3 regions of the Kitasatospora sp. NPDC001309 genome follow, and region 3 is predicted to be linked to each of the others. Evidence: riboswitches for the same ligand, from Rfam matches in the RefSeq annotation. Region 3 holds a riboswitch; each other region holds the start of a gene.
What was found. A riboswitch is a leader RNA that binds a small molecule or an ion and turns the genes downstream of it on or off. The one in region 3 is predicted to bind cobalamin.

Region 1 (6,175 bases), on a different contig from region 3:
CGGGCGGCGTGGGCGGCGTACACCGGGTCGTCGTTGATGGCGCTGCCGCCGGTCCAGCAGAAGGTCAGCAGGTCGGGGTGGTGTTCGGCGGCGAGGAAGCACAGCGAGGTGGAGTCCATGCCGCCGGAGAGGTCGGCCGACAGCCGCCCGTCGGGCCGGCGCAGGGCGACCGCCTCGCGCAGCCGCTCGCGCACTCCGGCGGCCCCGGGGTCCAGCGGGAGGTCGGGCTCCGGGGGCTGCCACCAGCGGACGTCCCGGGCGGGGCCGGCGGTGGGCAGCAGCAGGCAGGAGTCGGGGGCGACCTGCCGGACGCCGCGCCACCAACTGCGTTCGCCCAGCGGGGCGAAGAGCATGCCGTACGTCACGCTCGCGGCGATCAGGTCCTCGTCCGGTTCGGCGCCGGTGAGCCCGGCGAGCACGTCGGCCCGGTCCGCGGCGATCGGCACGCCGTCCACGAGGGCGGTGTACACCGCCCTGGTGCCGGTGACGGTGCCCTGGAAGCGCACCCAGCCGTGGGCCGAGGCGATCACATGGGTGTTGCCGGGGAGGCTGCGGGCGAGCGCGTCCAGGTCGGACAGTTCGCGCACCGTGCGGGTGAGGGCGTCGAGGCGGTCCTGCCCGACCGGGCTCAGCCCGTGGACCGCGACCCGGACGGGGCCGGCCTCGGACACCACCAGGTCCTCCGGCGACCACGACCCGGCCAGCCAGGGCCGTCCGGACGCGTGGGCGACGGACCGTGGTGCCGTGTCGCCGAGTCGGCGATGGACCCGGGCGCCGTCCGGGGAGTCCGGAAGGACCACCAGGTGGTCGTTGAGCGACTGCACGAGCCCACCCCCAGGTGTCACGGCGGCGTGGGTGCCGCCGGTTCTCCGGAACCGTGCACCACCGGGGGAAGGCGACACAACCGGGCAAGGTCCACTTCCCCCATGGATCACGCCATTCACCCACCGAAAGAAGCAGGATGATTGTCGTTCCATCACATTCGAACGTCGTCAAGAAAGCGTTTGGCATGGACACTCCTGTTGCCACAGTTCACTTCTGTGTCCCAACTACTGTTCCGGCCGATCCGGCCGAAAGACGTTCCGTCCGCGATCCACCTGCGGAAACGTGAATTTCCCCGTCATTGGCCGGATCTGACGATGCGACTGGACACTCCCGGCGGCCAGCGGTCCCAATGGAGTCACGCCATCCACAGGCTTCGGCCTCGATGCAGAGGAGAGAACCATGGCCAAGAACATCCAGCTGCCCAAGCGCTACACCCCGCCCACGGCCGCCAAGGTCGGCGACTTCAGCAAGGACACGGACGGCACCATCTACACCAAGAAGGACGCCACGACCCTGGGTTTCAAGAAGCCGCGCTGACCTCGGCCTAGGGCCTGTCCGGCGGATCTTGGCAGATCAGCGCGCGGCGTTGGGCGCCCGGCTGGGCGTGCGCCCGAGTCGGCCTCGTACTGGACGTACTTGGGCGATTCGGGCGTGCGTCCAGGCGGGATGCCCGGCGTCGCGCGCCTGGCAAGATCCGCCGGACAGGCCCTAGCTGACCCGGACTCGATCGCCACAGCCCGCCGGCCCCGCCGGCGGGCTGTTCCGCGTCCACGGACGCCAGTGCACGCGGGCGTTCGCATCCCAACACACCGGGAATTGAACCACCGAAGGCCGTCCGCACGTTGGAATAGCGGAACTCCCGGTGAATCCCGGGAGAATGGCCGAAGTTCCCGACCGTAATCCGGTCCGGGACTTCGACGTGTACCGACCTACGGTCGCACCGCCCCCACCGTCGCCGCCGGTCCCGCTCCCGCCCCCACCCCGCCCCTGGCGGCGCGACAAGGCCTTGGTATGAGCACGGCAAAGGGTTCCCCGCCCCGCGTCCACCATCTGGACGGACGGACGGCCGAGTTGATGTGGTGTCCGGGCTCAACCCGCGGGCCGGCCGGTCCGCAGGCCTGTACGGACGAACCTCCCACACCCTCACACCCGGGAGCAGACACATGCGCACCCCCCTCAAGGCCGCCGCCCACACCCTCACGGCGCTGGCCCTGGCCGCCTTCGGCACCACCGCCCTGGCCGCCGGCGCCGAGGCCCAACCCGCCCCGGCCGCCGCCCACTTCGGGGCCAAGCCGCTCCACCCCGGCACCACCGCCAAGAGCCCGACCGCGACCTCCGGCAACACCCTGTCGGTCCGCTCCGCCGCGACCCAGGGCGTGGTCTCCCCCACTCCCAAGGTGTACCTGGTGTTCTGGGGCTCGCAGTGGTCCTCCGACCCAGCCGGGGTCGCCCCCGACATGCAGAACATGTTCAAGGGCCTCTACGGCAGCCAGGACACCTGGGGCACCATCCTCAGCCAGTACTGCGAGGGCGTCGCCAGGGGCACCACCACCTGCGGCACCAAGGGCACCCACGTCCAGCACCCGGCGTCCTCCCCGCTGGCCGGCGTCTGGTTCGACAACGCCGCCGCCACCCCGGCCAACGCCACCGCCGCCCAGATCGCCGCCGAGGCGGGCAAGGCCGCCGCCCACTTCGGCAACACCACCCAGGCGCCCAACCTCAACGCCCAGTACGTGGTGGTCTCCCCCACCGGCACCCACCCGGACGGCTTCCCCAACTCCGGCTTCTGCGCCTGGCACGACAAGACCAGCAGCTCCTACGGCACCCTGGCCTACACCAACCTGCCGTACATCCCGGACAACGGGGCGGGCGCCTGCACCACCTTCACCGACGGGCGGCTGCTCTCCGGCATCGAGTCCACCGAGACCCACGAGTACGCGGAGACGGTCACCGACTTCTGGCCCAGCATCGGCTGGAACGGCGGCGGCGGTGAGATCGGCGACGAGTGCGAGAACCTCGACGCCTACGTCACCCTGAGCACCGGCACCTTCGACCTCCAGGGCCTGTGGTCCAACAGCACCAACAAGTGCGTGACGCACGGCTGACGACCGCCCGCTCCGAGGAACCCGGCCCGCCGCGCCCCCCGCGCGGCGGGCCGTCGCTGTCGGGCCGTCACCCTGAGCCGGACTCCGCCGCCCTGACCACGCCTGATACCGTGCGATCGCCGTGGTGTTCGGGAAACCGGTCTGAGTCCGGTGCGGCCCTCGCCACTGTTGCCGCGGAGTTCCGCGGCCCTCGCTGACCGGCTCGCCCAGCGGTCAGGGCCACTGGGCGGGCTCGAAGGAGCCGCCCGGGAAGGTCGGCCGCGGCACGTCGATGCGGAAGCCAGGAGACCGGCCACGGCACGACATGTTCCACGAGGGTTTTGGAGAACACGTGCCCAGCGGTCAGCCGCGTCCGTTCCGATCCATTTGCTCCGTACATCCCATACGTCCCACAGGTCCGATACGTGTCGGCCGGGCGGTCGCCGCCGTCCTGTTCCTCGGCACGCTCGGCGCCTGCACGGGCGCCCCCGTGCCCGCCGCGCCCGGCGGGACGTCCGCAGGTGCCGCGCCGGTCAGCGTGGAGAACTGCGGGACCACCGTGACGGTCGGCACGCCGCCCGAACGGCTGGTGACGCTCAACGAGGGGGCCACCGAGGTGGCTCTGGCCCTCGGCCTGGAGTCCCGCATGGCCGGTACCGCCTACCTCGACGATGCCGTCCCGGAGAAGTGGAAGGCGGCCTACGACTCCGTCCCGGTGCTCTCCGCGAAGTACCCGACGAAGGAGAAGCTCCTCACCGCCCGCCCCGACTTCCTGTACGCCTCCTACGCCAGCGCGTTCACCGACAAGGTCGCGGGCACCCGGGAGGACCTGCGCGGCCAGGGCGTAGCGTCGTACCTGTCCCCGTTCGGCTGCTCGGACAAGAGCCAGGTGCCGCCGACGACGTGGCAGGCCGCGTGGGGCGAACTGCACGACGTCGCCCAGGTCTTCGGCGTACCGGAGCGGGCCGCCGCGATCCAGCACCAGCAGGAGCAGCAGCTCGCCGGGTTCACGACGACGGCCGCGGGCAAGGACCTGAAGGTCCTGTGGTACGACTCGGACACCAAGTCGCCCTTCGTCGGCGCCGGCCACGGCGGCCCCCAGCTGGTGCTCGACGCCGTGGGCGCCCGCAACGTCTTCGCGGACCTGCCCGGCGGCTGGCAGAACGTGAGCTGGGAGAAGGTCGTCGCGGCCGACCCGGACGCCATCGTGCTCGCGGACGCCGGCTGGGACACCGCCCAGTCCAAGATCGACTACCTGGAGCACGACCCGGTGCTGAGCAAGCTCGGCGCCGTGCGGCGCAAGGCCTTCGTGGTGGTGCCGTTCTCGGAGTCGACTCCCGGCGTGCGGCTCGCCGACGGGGCCGCCCGGGTCTCGGCGGGGCTGAGCGCGCTGCGCCCGGCTTCATGACCACGGCACCCCACCCCGTCGCGCGGCCCGCCGGTCCGGGCCGCGCGACGGCGGCCCTGGCCGTCGGTGCGGCCCTGCTGCTGGCCACCGTGCTCCTCGGCCTGGCCGTCGGCTCACACCACGAGCCGCTCCCGACCGTGATCGAGGTCGTGGCGCGCCGACTCGGACTCGCCGACCCGCAGGTCACCCTGCTGGACGACCGGATCGTCTGGCAGCTGCGGCTGCCCCGGGTCCTGGGAGCGGCCGCCACCGGCGCCGGACTCGCGGTCTGCGGCGCGGTGCTGCAGACCCTGACCGGCAACGACCTGGCCGATCCCTTCCTGCTCGGGATCTCGGACGGAGCCGCCGCCGGCGCGGTGACCGTGATCGTCCTCGGCGTCGGCGTGACCGGCGCCGTGGGCACCGGCGCGGTGGCGACGGCGGCCTTCGCCGGCGCCCTGCTCACCGCCGTCGTCGTCCTGGTGCTGGCCGGCGCGCGCACCCGGTCGCTGCCGACCGCCCGGACGGTGCTCGCCGGCATCGCGGTGGGCCAACTGTGCGGGGCGTACACCTCGTTCGTCGTGCTGGTCCTCGGGGACCGCGACGCGGCGCGCGGTGTCATGGAGTGGACGCTGGGCTCGGTCGCCGGCGTACGGTGGCCCACCGCCGTCTTCCTGGCCGCGGTCGCCCTGATCGGCGTCATGGTGCTGGCCTCCTCGGCCCGCGACCTGGACGCCTTCGCCTTCGGCGAGACCTCCGCCCGCTCCCTCGGCGTCCACGTCGAGCGCACCCGGTGGGTCCTCATCGCCACCGCCGCGCTGGTGACGGCCTGCCTGGTCGCCAACACCGGGGTCATCGGGTTCCTCGGCCTGGTCGTCCCGCACGTGGTCCGCCTCGTCTGCGGCCCGCGCCACGCCCTCCTGCTGCCCGTATCGGCACTGGTGGGCGCGTCCCTCCTGGTGGGCAGCGACGTCCTGGCCCGCTCGGTCCTCCCCGACCGGGAGATCCCGGTCGGCGTCGTCACGGCCGGGCTCGGAGCGCCCTTCTTCGCCTGGCTGCTGTGGCGCCAGGGCCGGGCCGACGGGGGAACGCTGTGACCGCGCCGCCCGCCGCCGAGCTGCGCGCGGAGGGACTCGGCGTGCGCGCCGGCGGCGCGACCCTGCTCGACGCGGTCTCGCTCGCGTTCGCCCCCGGCCGGGTCACCGGCCTGCTCGGACCCAACGGCGCCGGGAAGACCACCCTGCTGCGCGCGGTCGCCGGACTCACCCGGCCGTCCGCGGGGCGCGTCCTCCTGGACGGGGCGGATCTCCACACGCTCACGGCCCGCCGCCGGGCCCAGCGGGTGGCCTTCATGGAACAGCAGGCGGACACCCGGCTGGCCCTGCCGGTCCGCCAGGTCATCGAGCTCGGGCGCACGCCCCACCGGGGCCGCTGGCCCGTGCCGGGGAACTCCGCCGCCGACGCCCACGAGCGGACCGTGGTCGCCGAGGCCGTCGCCGCGGCCGACGTCGGCCACCTGCTCGACCGGGCCTGGCCGACGCTGTCCGGCGGCGAACGGCAACGGGTCCAGCTCGCGCGGGCCCTGGCGCAGGAGCCCGGCGTGCTCCTGCTCGACGAGCCCACCAACCACCTCGACCTGCGCCACCAACTCGGCTTCCTCGCCGCCGTACGCGGGCTGGGCATCACCACGGTGGCCGCACTGCACGACCTCGAACTCGCCGCCGCCTACTGCGACGAGGTCGCCGTCCTGCTCGACGGGCGGCTGGTCGCCCACGGGCCCGGCGCCGAGGTGCTCACCTCGGCCACGATCGGGCACGTCTACGGCGTCGACGTCACCGTCGAACGGCACCCCCGGCACGACCGGCCGCACATCCGGTGG
Region 2 (6,175 bases), on a different contig from region 3:
CGCCATGCCGGACGGGCGCCGCTACCTGTGGACGGCCCGCGCCGTCACCCGCTCGCCCGGCGGCTGGGGCCGGCCCGGCAAGACCTTCGCGATCGGCCTCGGCTGCGAACTCCGGCACGCGGGGCGGCTGGTGTACTCCGCCGGCCTGGACCTGACCGACGAGGCCGCCGCCACCCCGATCGGCCTGGGCTGCAAGGTCTGCGAACGCCCGGCCTGCGCCCAGCGCTCGGCCCCGGCGATCGGCCGCCCGCTGGCCGTCGACGAGCACACCAGCACCTTCGTCCCGTACCCGGCGTCCTCCTGAGCGGTGCCGCACGGGGCGAGGCAGCCCCCGGAGGGCCGTCGGACGAGTACAACCACCCTTCCTGCCATCGGGTTTGGTGACATTGGGCGGCGGGCATCGCCAGCCCGGAAGCCCCGTGCACCACGGGCGGAAGTGAGGTGGGACGGATGGCCGGCGACGAGACGCCACAGCCCTTCGCGACGTTCTGCGGCAACTGCAACTGCGGTTGCCCCCAGGTGTTCCTGGACCGGGAGGCCCCGGTGGACCGGCGGGTGAGGATCACCGACGACTTCGGTCAGCAGATCCGGATGAGCGAGGACCAGTTCCGCGACCTGGTGCGCCAGGCCAAGGAGGGACTGCTGGACCTCTCCGCGGCTTCGGCCGGCTGAACGCGATCGAACGGCGCCCGGGGGCGGCGGTCCGATGACCCGCCGCCGGTCCGGCGAAGGGCCGTGGTCGCGGCCCGGGACTCGCCGATCGGTGTCGGGGACACGGACACCTCGCTCTACAGGAACGCGTGGTCGACCTCGCGCTCTGGCTCGACCGCCACCGGCCCGTCCTGGCCCTGTGACCCGTCGTGCCCCTGTGACCGCTCGGGCCCGCGCCGCGCGGCGGTGGGTCTGGACTTACTAGGACGTCCAACTATATGGTCGACGGCAGGTCCGCGGTGTCAGGGAAGCCGGTGTGAGTCCGGCACGGTCCCGCCACTGTGACCGGGGAGTTCGTCCTCGCAGATGACGGCCACTGGCAGCCAGCCGGGAAGGCCAGGGGGCGGGCGTGGATCCGGGAGTCAGGATACCGGCCGCGGATGATCCGTGTTTTCCACGAGGATGGAGACGACACGCATGACTCCGGGCCGCTGTTCCCGCTCCGCTGCCGTGCTGCCGACCGTCGGGGCCCATCGCTCCTGACGGTTCGTCACTTTACGCCTGCCGCGACGGCGTACGACCGTACGTCCGATGCCGCGGCGTGCTCTCTCCATTCCTCCTCTCCCCACCCGTGACGAGAGAAGGAACCGATGGTCCGCGAACTGGCCCACTTCATCGGCGGCAAGCGCGTCGCCGGGACGTCCGGCCGCTACGGCGACGTCTTCGACCCCAACACCGGCCGGGTGCAGGCCCGGGTGCCGCTGGCCGACCGGGCCGAGGTCGAGGCGGTGATCGCCGACGCCGCCCAGGCCCAGCCCGGGTGGGCGGCCTGGAACCCGCAGCGGCGGGCGCGGGTGCTGCTGCGCTTCCTGCAACTGGTCGAGCAGGAGAAGGAGGAGCTGGCCCGGCTGCTCTCCGCCGAGCACGGCAAGACTGTGGCCGACGCCCACGGCGACCTCCAACGCGGCCTGGAGGTGGTGGAGTTCGCCGCCGGGATCCCGCACCTGTTGAAGGGCGAGTTCACCGACAACGCCGGCACCGGCATCGACGTCTACTCGATGCGCCAGCCGCTCGGCGTGGTCGCCGGCATCACGCCGTTCAACTTTCCGGCGATGATCCCGCTGTGGAAGGCCGCACCCGCGCTGGCCTGCGGCAACTCCTTCGTTCTCAAGCCCTCCGAGCGGGACCCGTCGGTGCCGCTTCGGCTCGCCGAGCTGTTCCTGGAGGCCGGGCTGCCGCCGGGCGTGCTCAACGTGGTCAACGGCGGCAAGGAGGCGGTGGACACCCTGCTGGAGGACGAGCGGGTGCAGGCCGTCGGCTTCGTCGGATCCACCCCGATCGCCCGGTACGTCTACGCGACGGCCGCCGCCCACGGGAAGCGGGCGCAGTGCTTCGGCGGCGCGAAGAACCACATGATCGTGATGCCGGACGCCGACCTCGACCAGGCCGCCGACGCGCTGATCGGCGCCGGCTACGGCTCGGCGGGGGAGCGCTGCATGGCGATCTCGGTGGCCGTCCCGGTGGGGGAGGAGACCGCGGACGCGCTGGTGGCCAAGCTGGTCGAGCGGATCGCCGCGCTCAAGGTCGGCCGCTCGGACGACCCGGCGGCCGACTTCGGCCCGCTGGTCGGCGCCGACGCGCTGGAGCGGGTCCGCGGGTACCTCGACCTCGGGGTCCGGGAGGGCGCCGAACTCGTTGTCGACGGGCGGGACTTCCGCCTGGAGGGCCACGAGGGCGGCTACTTCCTCGGCGCCTCGCTGTTCGACCGGGTGACCCCGGAGATGCGGATCCACCGCGAGGAGATCTTCGGCCCGGTGCTCACCGTGGTCCGCGCCGCCGACTACGAGGAGGCGCTGCGGCTGCCCAGCGAGCACGAGTTCGGCAACGGCGTGGCCATCTACACCCGGGACGGCGACACCGCCCGGGACTTCGCCCGCCGGGTGGACACCGGCATGGTCGGCGTCAACGTGCCGATCCCGGTGCCGATCGCCTACCACACCTTCGGCGGCTGGAAGCGCTCCGCCTTCGGCGACCTCAACCAGCACGGTCCGGACTCGATCCGCTTCTACACCCGCACCCGTACCGTCACCTCGCGCTGGCCCTCCGGGGTCAAGGAGGGCGCGAGCTTCACCATGCCGACGATGGGGTGAACGCCGTGCACTGCAGTGAACTGACGGAGGACCAGGCCGCGATCGCGGAGGCCGTCGGAGCCTTCGCCGCCGAGTACCTGGCCCCGCACGCGGTCGAGTGGGACCAGGCCAAGCACTTCCCGGTGGACGTGCTGCGCAAGGCCGCCGACCTCGGCCTCGCCGGGGTCTACGTCCGGGAGGACGTCGGCGGCTCCCAACTCTCCCGGCTGGACGGCGTGGTGGCCTTCGAGGCACTGGCGGGCGGCTGCCCGTCCGTCGCCGCCTACCTGTCCATCCACAACATGGTCGGCTGGATGGTCGACCGCTACGGCAGCGAGGACCAGCGCCACCGCTGGCTGCCCGCGCTCTGCACCGCCGAGGACCTGGGCAGCTACTGCCTCACCGAACCCGGCGCCGGCTCCGACGCCGCCGCGCTCGCCACCCGGGCGGTGCGCGACGGCGACCACTGGGTGCTGGACGGCGTCAAGCAGTTCATCTCCGGCGCGGGCGCGGCCCGGGTGTACGTGGTGATGGCGCGCACCGGCGGCCCGGGCGCCGCCGGGGTGTCCGCCTTCGTGGTGGAGCGGGACGACCCGGGGCTCTCCTTCGGCCCCGACGAGCGGAAGATGGGCTGGAACGCCCAGCCCACCCGCCAGGTCGTCCTGGACGGCGTCCGGCTGCCCGCCGACCGCCTGCTCGGCGGCGAGGGGGAGGGCTTCCGGATCGCCATGGCCGGCCTGAACGGGGGCCGGCTCGGCATCGCCGCCTGCTCGCTCGGCGGCGCCCAGAGCGCCCTGGAACGCACCACCGCCCACCTCGCCGACCGGGAGGCCTTCGGCGCCCGGCTGCTGCACGCCCAGGCGCTGCAGTTCCGGCTCGCCGACATGGCCACCGAGCTGGAGGCCGCCCGGGCGCTGCTCTGGCGGGCCGCCGCGGCCCTGGACCGGGGCGACCGGCGGGCACCGCAGCTGTGCGCGATGGCCAAGCGGCACGCCACCGACACCGGCTTCGAGGTGGCCAACCAGGCGCTCCAACTCCACGGCGGCTACGGCTACCTGGCCGAGTACGGCATCGAGAAGATCGTCCGCGACCTGCGGGTGCACCAGATCCTGGAAGGGACCAACGAGATCATGCGCGTCATCGTCGCCCGCGGCCTGATCGGAGCCGCCTGATGAGTGCCGAGGAGGTCCTGGTCCACCGCGAGGGCCGGGCCGGGCTGATCGTCCTCAACCGCCCCAAGGCGCTCAACGCCCTCACCCACGGCATGGTCCGGCGCATCGCGCGCGCCCTGGACGACTGGGAGCACGACCCGGCCGTGGCCACCGTGGTGATCACCGGCGCCGGGGAGCGCGGGCTCTGCGCGGGCGGCGACATCGTGGCCATCCACCGTGCCGCCACCGGCGGGGACCCGGGCGCCGCCGAGGAGTTCTGGCGCGACGAGTACCACCTCAACGCCCGGATCGCCCGCTACCCCAAGCCTTACGTGGCCGTGATGGACGGCATCGTGATGGGCGGCGGAGTCGGCGTCTCCGCCCACGGCAGCGTCCGGATCGTCACCGAACGCACCAGGATCGCCCTGCCGGAGACCGGGATCGGCTTCGTCCCCGACGTCGGCGGCACCTACCTGCTCGCCCTCGCCCCCGGCGAACTCGGCACCCACCTGGCCCTGACGGCCGGCTCCGTCGGCGCCGCGGACGCCCTGCTCTGCGGGCTCGCCGACCACCACGTGCCCGCCGAACGCCTCCCGGCGCTGCTGGACGACCTGGCCGAACGGCCCGTGCACGACGCGCTGGAACGGCACGTCGCCGCCGCGCCGCCCGGTCCGCTGGCCGGGCAGCGCGGCTGGATCGACCGCTGCTACGCGGCCGGTTCCGTCGAGGAGATCCTCGACCGGCTCGGCGACAGCGGCGAACCGGAGGCGAAGGCGGCCGCCGACCGGATCGCGGCCAACTCCCCGAGCGCCGTGAAGGCGACGCTCGCCGCCCTGCGCCGGGCCCGGGCGCTCGGCCCGCTGGAGGCGGTGCTCGACCAGGAGTACCGGATCTCCTGCGCGGCGCTGGCCACCCCGGACCTCGCGGAGGGCATCCGGGCCCAGGTGATCGACAAGGACCGCTCGCCGCGCTGGCACCCGGCCACCCTGGCCGAGGTCGAGGACGCCGTCGTGGCCCGCTACTTCGCCCCGCTCGGCGAGCGTGAACTCGGCCTCGCCGCCACCACACCCCTGGAGCGCTGGTGACCCTCGCGATCGGATTCGTCGGACTCGGCAACATGGGCGGCCCGATGGCCGCCAACCTGGTCAAGGCCGGTCACCGGGTGACCGGTTACGACCTCTCGGCGGCCGCCCGGGAGCGGGCGGCCGCCCACGGCGTGACGGTGGCGGGCTCGGCGGCGGAGGCCGTCGCCGACGCCCAGGTGGTGCTCACCATGCTGCCGACCGGACGCCATGTCCTGCAGGCCTACGAAGAGTTGACGCTCGCGGCGAGCGGGGCGCTGTTCGTGGACTGCTCCACCGTCGCGGTCGGCGACGCCCGGGTGGCCGCGGACCTCGCCCGTACGGTCGGGCACCGGGCCGTGGACGCGCCGGTCTCCGGCGGCGTCCCCGGAGCCGAGGCCGCGAGCCTGACCTTCATGGCCGGCGGGGACGAGGCCGAGTTCGCCGAGGCGGAACCGGTGCTCGCCGCGATGGGCCGCAAGGTGGTCCACTGCGGAGGCTCCGGTGCCGGGCAGGCCGCGAAGATCTGCAACAACATGATCCTCGGCGTCTCGATGATCGCGGTGAGCGAGGCCTTCGTCCTCGGCGAGCGCCTCGGCCTCAGCCACCGGGCGCTCTACGAGGTCGCCTCCACCGCCTCCGGCCAGTGTTGGGCGCTCACCACCAACTGCCCCGTCCCCGGGCCGGTGCCGACCAGCCCGGCCAACCGCGACTACGCCGCCGGGTTCGCGGCCGCCCTGATGGCCAAGGACCTGGGGCTGGCCGCCGACGCCGCCACCGCGACCGCAGCGCCGACCGAACTCGGCCGCCGGGCAGCCGAGTTGTTCGCCGACTTCGCCCAGGACGGGGGCGGCGGGCTGGACTTCTCCGCCATCATCACCACGCTGAGGGAGCGCGCATGACGTACGGGACGATCCTGGTCGAGCGCAAGGGCCGGGTCGGGCTGATCACTCTCGACCGGCCGAAGGCGCTGAACGCGCTGAACACCCAGTTGATGAACGAAGTCGTGGCGGCGGCAGCGGAGTTCGACCGGGACCCGGCGATCGGCTGCCTGCTGCTGACCGGCTCGGCGAAGGCTTTCGCGGCCGGTGCGGACATCAAGGAGATGCAGTCGCTCGACTTCGTCGACGCCTACCTCGGCGACTGGTTCGCCGCCTGGGACCGCTTCGCCGCCCTGCGCAAG
Region 3 (6,175 bases):
GCAGCGCCTGGGAGTCCGCGGAGAGCAGCCACTCCGTCGGCACGATCCTCGGATCCAGGTTGTGGGTGCGGTGGTCGTCGGTGCCGGTGCTGCTCTTGGCCCACAGCACCATGCGCGGACGGTCGTCGGAGTGGTGGTACAGCTCGACCCGGATCGGCACCGACTGGCCGGCCTTCAACGCGACCTCGCCGGCCTGGCGCGGGCCGGGCAGCAGGAAGTCGTTGCCGGGCTCGGCGGGCCCCGCGTTGTCGTAGACGAGCTTGTCGCCCAGCCAGATCCGGGCGCCGTCGGTGTGGGCGCCGGCGAACCGGAAGTCCCCGGTGACCGGGGCCTTGAACTGGCCCTCCCAGCGCACCACGAACCAGTTCTTGTCCAGGGCGGGCGGCATCGGGTTGTCACGCCACGGCAGGTTGTCCGGGTTGCCGGTCCACGGGATGCCCCAGTCCAGGTTGACCTGTGACTCGCCGCGCACCATCACTGGGATCGCGTCCGGGGCGCCCGCGTGCCGGGAGTCGTTGAAGTACGAGGCGCGGACGCCGTGCGGGGCGCCCTCCCGGGAGTTGTAGGCGAGGTTGACGCCCGCCGATCCGCCGACGGTCTGGAACGCCGGCCCGGCGGCCTCGACGTGCGCGTTGCCGTTGAACAGGTTCACCGTGACCGGGCCCAGGTGGTCGGTCGGTGCCGGCCCCGGGTCGCCGACCCGCTGGTTGACCGTGAAGTGCCCGACCCACTGCGGCGGCGTGGCGGTCGTCCCGCCGGACACCGCGGTCGCCGCCGTCCAGGTGTACCGGCCACCGTCGTGCAGCACGTGCTTGGGGACCGTCCACTGCGGCTGGTCGAGGCACCCGGAGTCCACCACGCTGCCGGATCGGCCGTCGAACCCGGTGGAGACCTTGAAGCAGTAGAGGACGCCGTCACCGGCCGCGGCCACCTGCAGCGCGGGCGTCTCCGTCCCCACCACGGCGCCGTCGACCGGGGACACCGGGCTGGTCTGCGGCGCCTCCTGGGCTGCGGCGCGCTCGCGCCCCCGTTCGTCGGAGCGCGGATCCCCGCTGGCCGCCAAGGGCGCGAAGTCGGCCTTCGGCTCCCGCAGTTCGGCCTGCGGCTGCTGCCCGGCCGCCGACGGGACCGACAGGATCGGCAGATCCCGCGGCACCGCTCTCGATGCCACGGATCCGGATGAGGACGCGGGCGCGGGCGCGGACGCCTGCGCCGGTGGCAGGCCTCCCGCCTGTGCCAACGGAGCCACCAGCGCCGTCGCCACCACGAACACGATCCACCGGAACCGCGAGCGCGCGGACGACCGCGCCATGCCGGCACCTCTGGACAAAGCCCCCTCCAACCCCGTTGACGTCCGCCGGACCCGCGGCACGGCAGGACGCGTGTCCACGCTCCTCCGGTCCCGACCGGAGGACTCGGGCAACGAATCCTCCGCGAACGACGGACCCCACGGAACAGGGCCGGTACACCTTGGCCGGATCCACCGAACCGCCGTGCCTCCAAACGGAACACCGGTCACAGCGTCCGGCTGTCACCGCCCGGACACTCCTGTCAGGGACATGTTCAATAACATGCCCGCAGGTATCCCTAAGCGGAGTCGTGGAACGGCCCGGCGCCCGCGACCCACTTGGCCGAAAACCGTACGGCCGGTCACCCCTTCGATCGGCCGGCCAGCCGATCAGGGCCTCGGTGGGCAGTCGGATGGTCCGCGCGGCGACCCGGGGACCGACGGCCGGGCAAGGGGGCGTAGGCGTTCAGGCCCGAGAGCGCCCCTGCTCCGCTCAGGCGGCCGGCGGTCCGGCCAGGACGCAGTCGCCGCACAGCGCGCCGGCCCGGTCGGGTGCGGCCCGGTAGATCAGGCAGCAGCTGCGGCGGCGGAAGCCGGTGCCGTCCGCGGCCACGGTGCCGGCCCCGCGCAGCGGCGGAACCGCCAGCAGGTGCCTGGTGAACTCCCTTTCCTCCAGGCCGAGTTCCGGCCGCGAGCGGGCGACGCCCGCGGCCGCGCCGTTGACCGCCGACGCGACGTTGCCCCAGCGGATCCGCGGTGAGACGGAGTAGGCGGCCACCGCTTCGCCCAGCTCCCGCACCGGCCCGTCCAGCACCTCTGCCACGAACCGCGCGGCGAGCTCGGCCCGGTCGGCGACGGGAACGGCGTCACGGGCGGGCAGCGACAGCGGGAACAGGCCGCCCGGTGTCGGCTGCCACCTCGCCTCCGGCAGCCCGTACCCGAGCAGCGCCCCGTCCAGGACGGCCACCGCGAACGCGGGTGAGAGCAGCCGCGCCACCAGCCCCAGGTGGGTCACCGAGGCCGCCACCCGCTGCTCGACCGCCTCGGGCGGACGGCCCCCCGCCGCCGCGAGGTGGTTCCGGGCGAAGGCCACCCGCTCCCCCAACACCGCTGGATCGTCGAGGAGTTCGGCCATCGGCCGCCACGGCACGGCGACTGCGCCGTCGTCATGGGTCTCATGGGCCCGGCGGGTCTCGTGGCTCCCCTCGGCCCCATGGGTCTCGTAGGCGAAGAACGGCCCGAGGGCCGCGACGCGCTGCGGCGTCGCGGCCCTCGGTCGGGTGTGCGTCACGCCGCGCCGACCGGCTCGGAGCCGGACTCGGCCGGGACCGCCGTGGCGGCCGCCGTACGGGCGTTGATCACTCGCTCGGCCATCGGTCCGAAGAGCAGGCCCAGCGCGGCCCACAGCAGCAGCTGCGCGGCCACCGAGTAGAAGCGGAACTCGAACAGGGTGTCCGCCGGGAAGCCCGGGTAGACGATGGCGCCCTTGTCGTCGGTCAGCGGCAGCGGCGTCTCGGTCGCGTGATGGCCGAACTGCTGGACGTTGTCGGCGAGTTCGCCGAGCGAGGGGAGCACCGCCATGACGATGCCGATCGCCGCCGCGAAGGCGCCGGCGGCGAGCAGGGTGGCGTTCCAGTTCCCGAACCGGGCCTGGAGGCGCTTGCCGAGCCAGACCGCCAGCACGAGGAACAGGAGCGAGCAGGCGACCATGGCCAGGTACAGGTTGCCGCGGTCGCGGATGGTGTCGGGGTGTCCGATGGCCGGCGGGTTGGCGGGGTACTTGACGAACGGCACGAGGTACAGGCCGAGGAACCCGCCCAGGGCCACCAGCATCGCCAGGTTGCGCGGGCGGAGCCTGCCGGTCCGGCCGAGGCACACGGTGTACGCCACCGCGAACAGCGCGCCCATCGCCGCACCGAACAGGATCATGCCGGCGCCGATGCCGACGTTGGCCTGGACGGTGCGGCTGAAGATGTCCGGTCCGCCCATGTCCATGGGCAGCCCGGCGGCCTTGTCCAGCAGGCCCTGCGCGTCGTCACGACCGCTCTCGTACTCGATCGCCGCGTTGATCTGCGGCTCGGCGAAGATCCGCGCGAAGACGAAGGCGAGCAGGCCGGCCACTGCGCCGGCGAGCACGCCGCGCAGGATGAGTTTCTTCTCCATGTCTGGTTGTTCGCTGCTTCCGCTCGTCAGTGGCAGGGGAAGCCGAGGAAGTGCCGCGAGTCGTGGACGAACTCGTGGATGTGCATGTCCTTGCCGAACACGGAGTAGGCACCCTGGTCGACGCCGATGAAGTAGTAGACGGCCAGCGCGAGGAACGCGGTGACGACGAGCCAGGCGACGGCCTTGGACGCCGGCACCACGACCGGGACGGGCAGGGCAGAGGGTCCGGGCATACTGGTGCTCACGGTGGAGCCTCCTTCGGGGATCGTGCGTCCCGCTCTTGTTGGGGCGAATCGTGATGGCGTCGTATCTGACTCGCGGGCCGTCCCGAAGGGCGATCCGCTCACAGTGGCGCGACCGTGCCGGAGTTCCACCGGCTTCCTTACGCCATCACTACATCCGGCAGAGTAGGCCTGCCCGCCGGGGCCGTCAATCGGCCTCGAAGCGCACGGTGGGCTCGAAGTTGGCGCGGCGGGCCGCTCGGCGGAAGACGGTCAGGACGGCGGGCCCGACGACGAGCACGGCGGTCAGGGTGGTGACGGCGCGGCCGGTGTCCCAGCCGAGCGACGTGGCGAGGTCGAACAGCAGGTAGCGGTGCCACTGCTCGGTGAAGGGCAGACCGGGGAGGTAGGCGATCGAACTGTTCGGGTCGGTGGAGAACGGCCAGAAGGACAGGTTGAGCAGGAAGCCGAACAGGTAGCCGGAGAAGGCCCCGTACACGGCCAGCACGGGCACCTCCACCCGGCGGCGCCGGGTCTTCGGCAGCAGGCCGGCGAGCATGCCGACGAAGGCGCAGCCGAACATCTGGTACGGCATCCAGGGACCGACTCCGCCGGTGAGCAGGGCGGAGGCGAACAGCGAGGTGCAGCCGAGGGTGAAGCCGAAGCCGGGGCCGAAGACGCGGCCGGCCAGGACGAGGATGAAGAAGACCGTCTCCACACCGGCCGTCCCGGCGCCGAGGGGTCGGAGCCCGGCGTTGACGGCGGACAGGACGCCGAGCATGGCGAGCGCCTTGGCGTCGATGCCGCCGGCCGAGATCTCTGCGATGACGACGGCGAGGACCAGGACGAGCAGGACGGCGAAGATCAGCGGCGGGGCGTAGTTGGAGCCGAACTTCCCGGGTGCGACGACGAACGGCCAGGTGAAGGCGACCAGGCCGATGAAGGCGGCCAGGGCGACGACGACGCGGGCCCGGCCGGGGATCCGTACGGCGGTCATCGCGCGGCCTCCGCCGGTTCGAGGGCCTCGGCGACCTGCCGGGGCGTCAGGTAGCCGAGTGGGGCGAGGATCTTGGCGGTCTGCGGGGCGAAGGTGGGCGAGGCGACGATGACCTGGGCGGTCGGCCCGTCGGCGACGATCTCGCCCTCGGCCATCACCACGACGCGGTCGGCGGCGGAGGCGACGAACTCGACGTCGTGGGTGGAGACGACGACCGTACGGCCTTCGGCGGCGAGCGCGTCCACGATGCCGGTGAGCGCCTCCTTGGCGTGGTAGTCGAGCCCCCGGGTGGGTTCGTCCAGCAGCACGACCCTTGGTGCGGCGGACAGTTGGATCGCCAGGACGAGGGCCAGCTTCTGCCCCTCGGAGAGGTCCCGGGGGTGGGTGTCGTCCGGGATCCCGGGGGCCAGGCGGTCCAGGATCTGCCGGGCGGTCGGCCCGTCGGCGCCCTCGGCTTCGGCATCGCTCTGGGCGAGTTCCCGGGCGACCGTCTCCAGGTACAGCAGGTCGGTGGGGGTCTGCGGGACGAGCCCGACCAGCTGCCGGGCCCTGGCCGCGGGCAGGCGCTTGGGGTCCTCGGCCTTCCCGCTCCCGGCACCGGTGACCTTCACGCTGCCGCCCTGGCGGGGCCCGGAGCCCTGGAGGGCCCACAGCAGCGAGGACTTGCCGGAGCCGTTGCGGCCCATCAGCGCCATGACCTCGCCCGCGCGCAGGTCCAGCCGGACGTCCCGGACGGCGGCCACAGGCCCGTACCGGACCACCACGCCCTTCGCCTCCAGCACCGGTTCCCCCGCCGCCGCTGCCCGGCGCGGCGGGGGAACCGGTACGTCCGTGAGCCGCTCCCGCAGCGGTGCGGCGGCGCGGCGGGCGTCCCGGACGGACAGCGGCAGCGGCCGCCATCCGGCCAGGCGGCCGAGGTCGACGACGGGCGGCGCGATCGCGGTGTCCCGGAAGACCTCGGCGGGCGGACCGTGCACGACCGTCCCGTCCCCCGGCAGGTAGGCGACGCGGTCGGCGTACTGGACGACGCGCTCCAAGCGGTGCTCGGCCAGCAGGACGGTCACCCCGAGGTCGTGGACCAGCCGGGTGATCGCGGCCAGCACCTCCTCGGCCGCCGTCGGGTCGAGCGCGGAGGTCGGCTCGTCCAGGACCAGCACGCGGGGGTGCGCGGTGAGGACTGATCCGATGGCGACGCGCTGCTGCTGGCCGCCGGAGAGCTCGTGCAGGGCGCGGTGGCGCAGCTCGGCCAGGCCGAGCAGGTCCAGGGTCTCCTCGACCCGCTTGCGCATGACCTCCGGGGGGATCGCCAACTGCTCCATGACGTAGGCGAGTTCCTCCTCCACCGTGTCGGTGGTGAAGCCGGCCGACGGGTCCTGTCCCACGACGCCGACCACGTCGGCGAGTTCTCTCGGCGGGTGGTGGGTGGTGTCCCGGCCGTCCACGGTGACCCGGCCTCGCAGGGTGCCGCCGGTGAAGTGCGGCACGAGGCCGTTGACGGCGCCGAGC

Region 1: linked by a shared signal. The riboswitch ahead of ACFY2K_RS34460 (ABC transporter substrate-binding protein) and the one ahead of ACFY2K_RS16865 (CbtB-domain containing protein) in region 3 are both predicted to bind cobalamin.
Region 2: linked by a shared signal. The riboswitch ahead of ACFY2K_RS24830 (CoA-acylating methylmalonate-semialdehyde dehydrogenase) and the one ahead of ACFY2K_RS16865 (CbtB-domain containing protein) in region 3 are both predicted to bind cobalamin.

Annotation. Positions count from the first base shown of each region.
Region 1 is NZ_JBIAXC010000047.1:970-7,144, reverse strand. It holds gene ACFY2K_RS34475 (asparagine synthase-related protein) at 1-824, opposite strand, end outside; gene ACFY2K_RS34470 (hypothetical protein) at 1,225-1,362, shown strand; gene ACFY2K_RS34465 (hypothetical protein) at 1,989-2,930, shown strand; cobalamin riboswitch at 3,036-3,242, shown strand; gene ACFY2K_RS34460 (ABC transporter substrate-binding protein) at 3,400-4,317, shown strand; gene ACFY2K_RS34455 (FecCD family ABC transporter permease) at 4,314-5,393, shown strand; gene ACFY2K_RS34450 (ABC transporter ATP-binding protein) at 5,390-6,175, shown strand, end outside.
Region 2 is NZ_JBIAXC010000026.1:69,010-75,184, forward strand. It holds gene ACFY2K_RS24820 (short-chain fatty acyl-CoA regulator family protein) at 1-304, shown strand, start outside; gene ACFY2K_RS24825 (hypothetical protein) at 451-672, shown strand; cobalamin riboswitch at 914-1,105, shown strand; gene ACFY2K_RS24830 (CoA-acylating methylmalonate-semialdehyde dehydrogenase) at 1,302-2,801, shown strand; gene ACFY2K_RS24835 (acyl-CoA dehydrogenase family protein) at 2,807-3,952, shown strand; gene ACFY2K_RS24840 (enoyl-CoA hydratase/isomerase family protein) at 3,952-5,016, shown strand; gene mmsB (3-hydroxyisobutyrate dehydrogenase) at 5,013-5,894, shown strand; gene ACFY2K_RS24850 (enoyl-CoA hydratase) at 5,891-6,175, shown strand, end outside.
Region 3 is NZ_JBIAXC010000014.1:82,762-88,936, forward strand. It holds gene ACFY2K_RS16850 (PA14 domain-containing protein) at 1-1,171, opposite strand, end outside; gene ACFY2K_RS16855 ((2Fe-2S)-binding protein) at 1,782-2,579, opposite strand; gene ACFY2K_RS16860 (CbtA family protein) at 2,576-3,451, opposite strand; gene ACFY2K_RS16865 (CbtB-domain containing protein) at 3,478-3,696, opposite strand; cobalamin riboswitch at 3,734-3,858, opposite strand; gene ACFY2K_RS16870 (ECF transporter S component) at 3,881-4,669, opposite strand; gene ACFY2K_RS16875 (ABC transporter ATP-binding protein) at 4,666-6,175, opposite strand, start outside.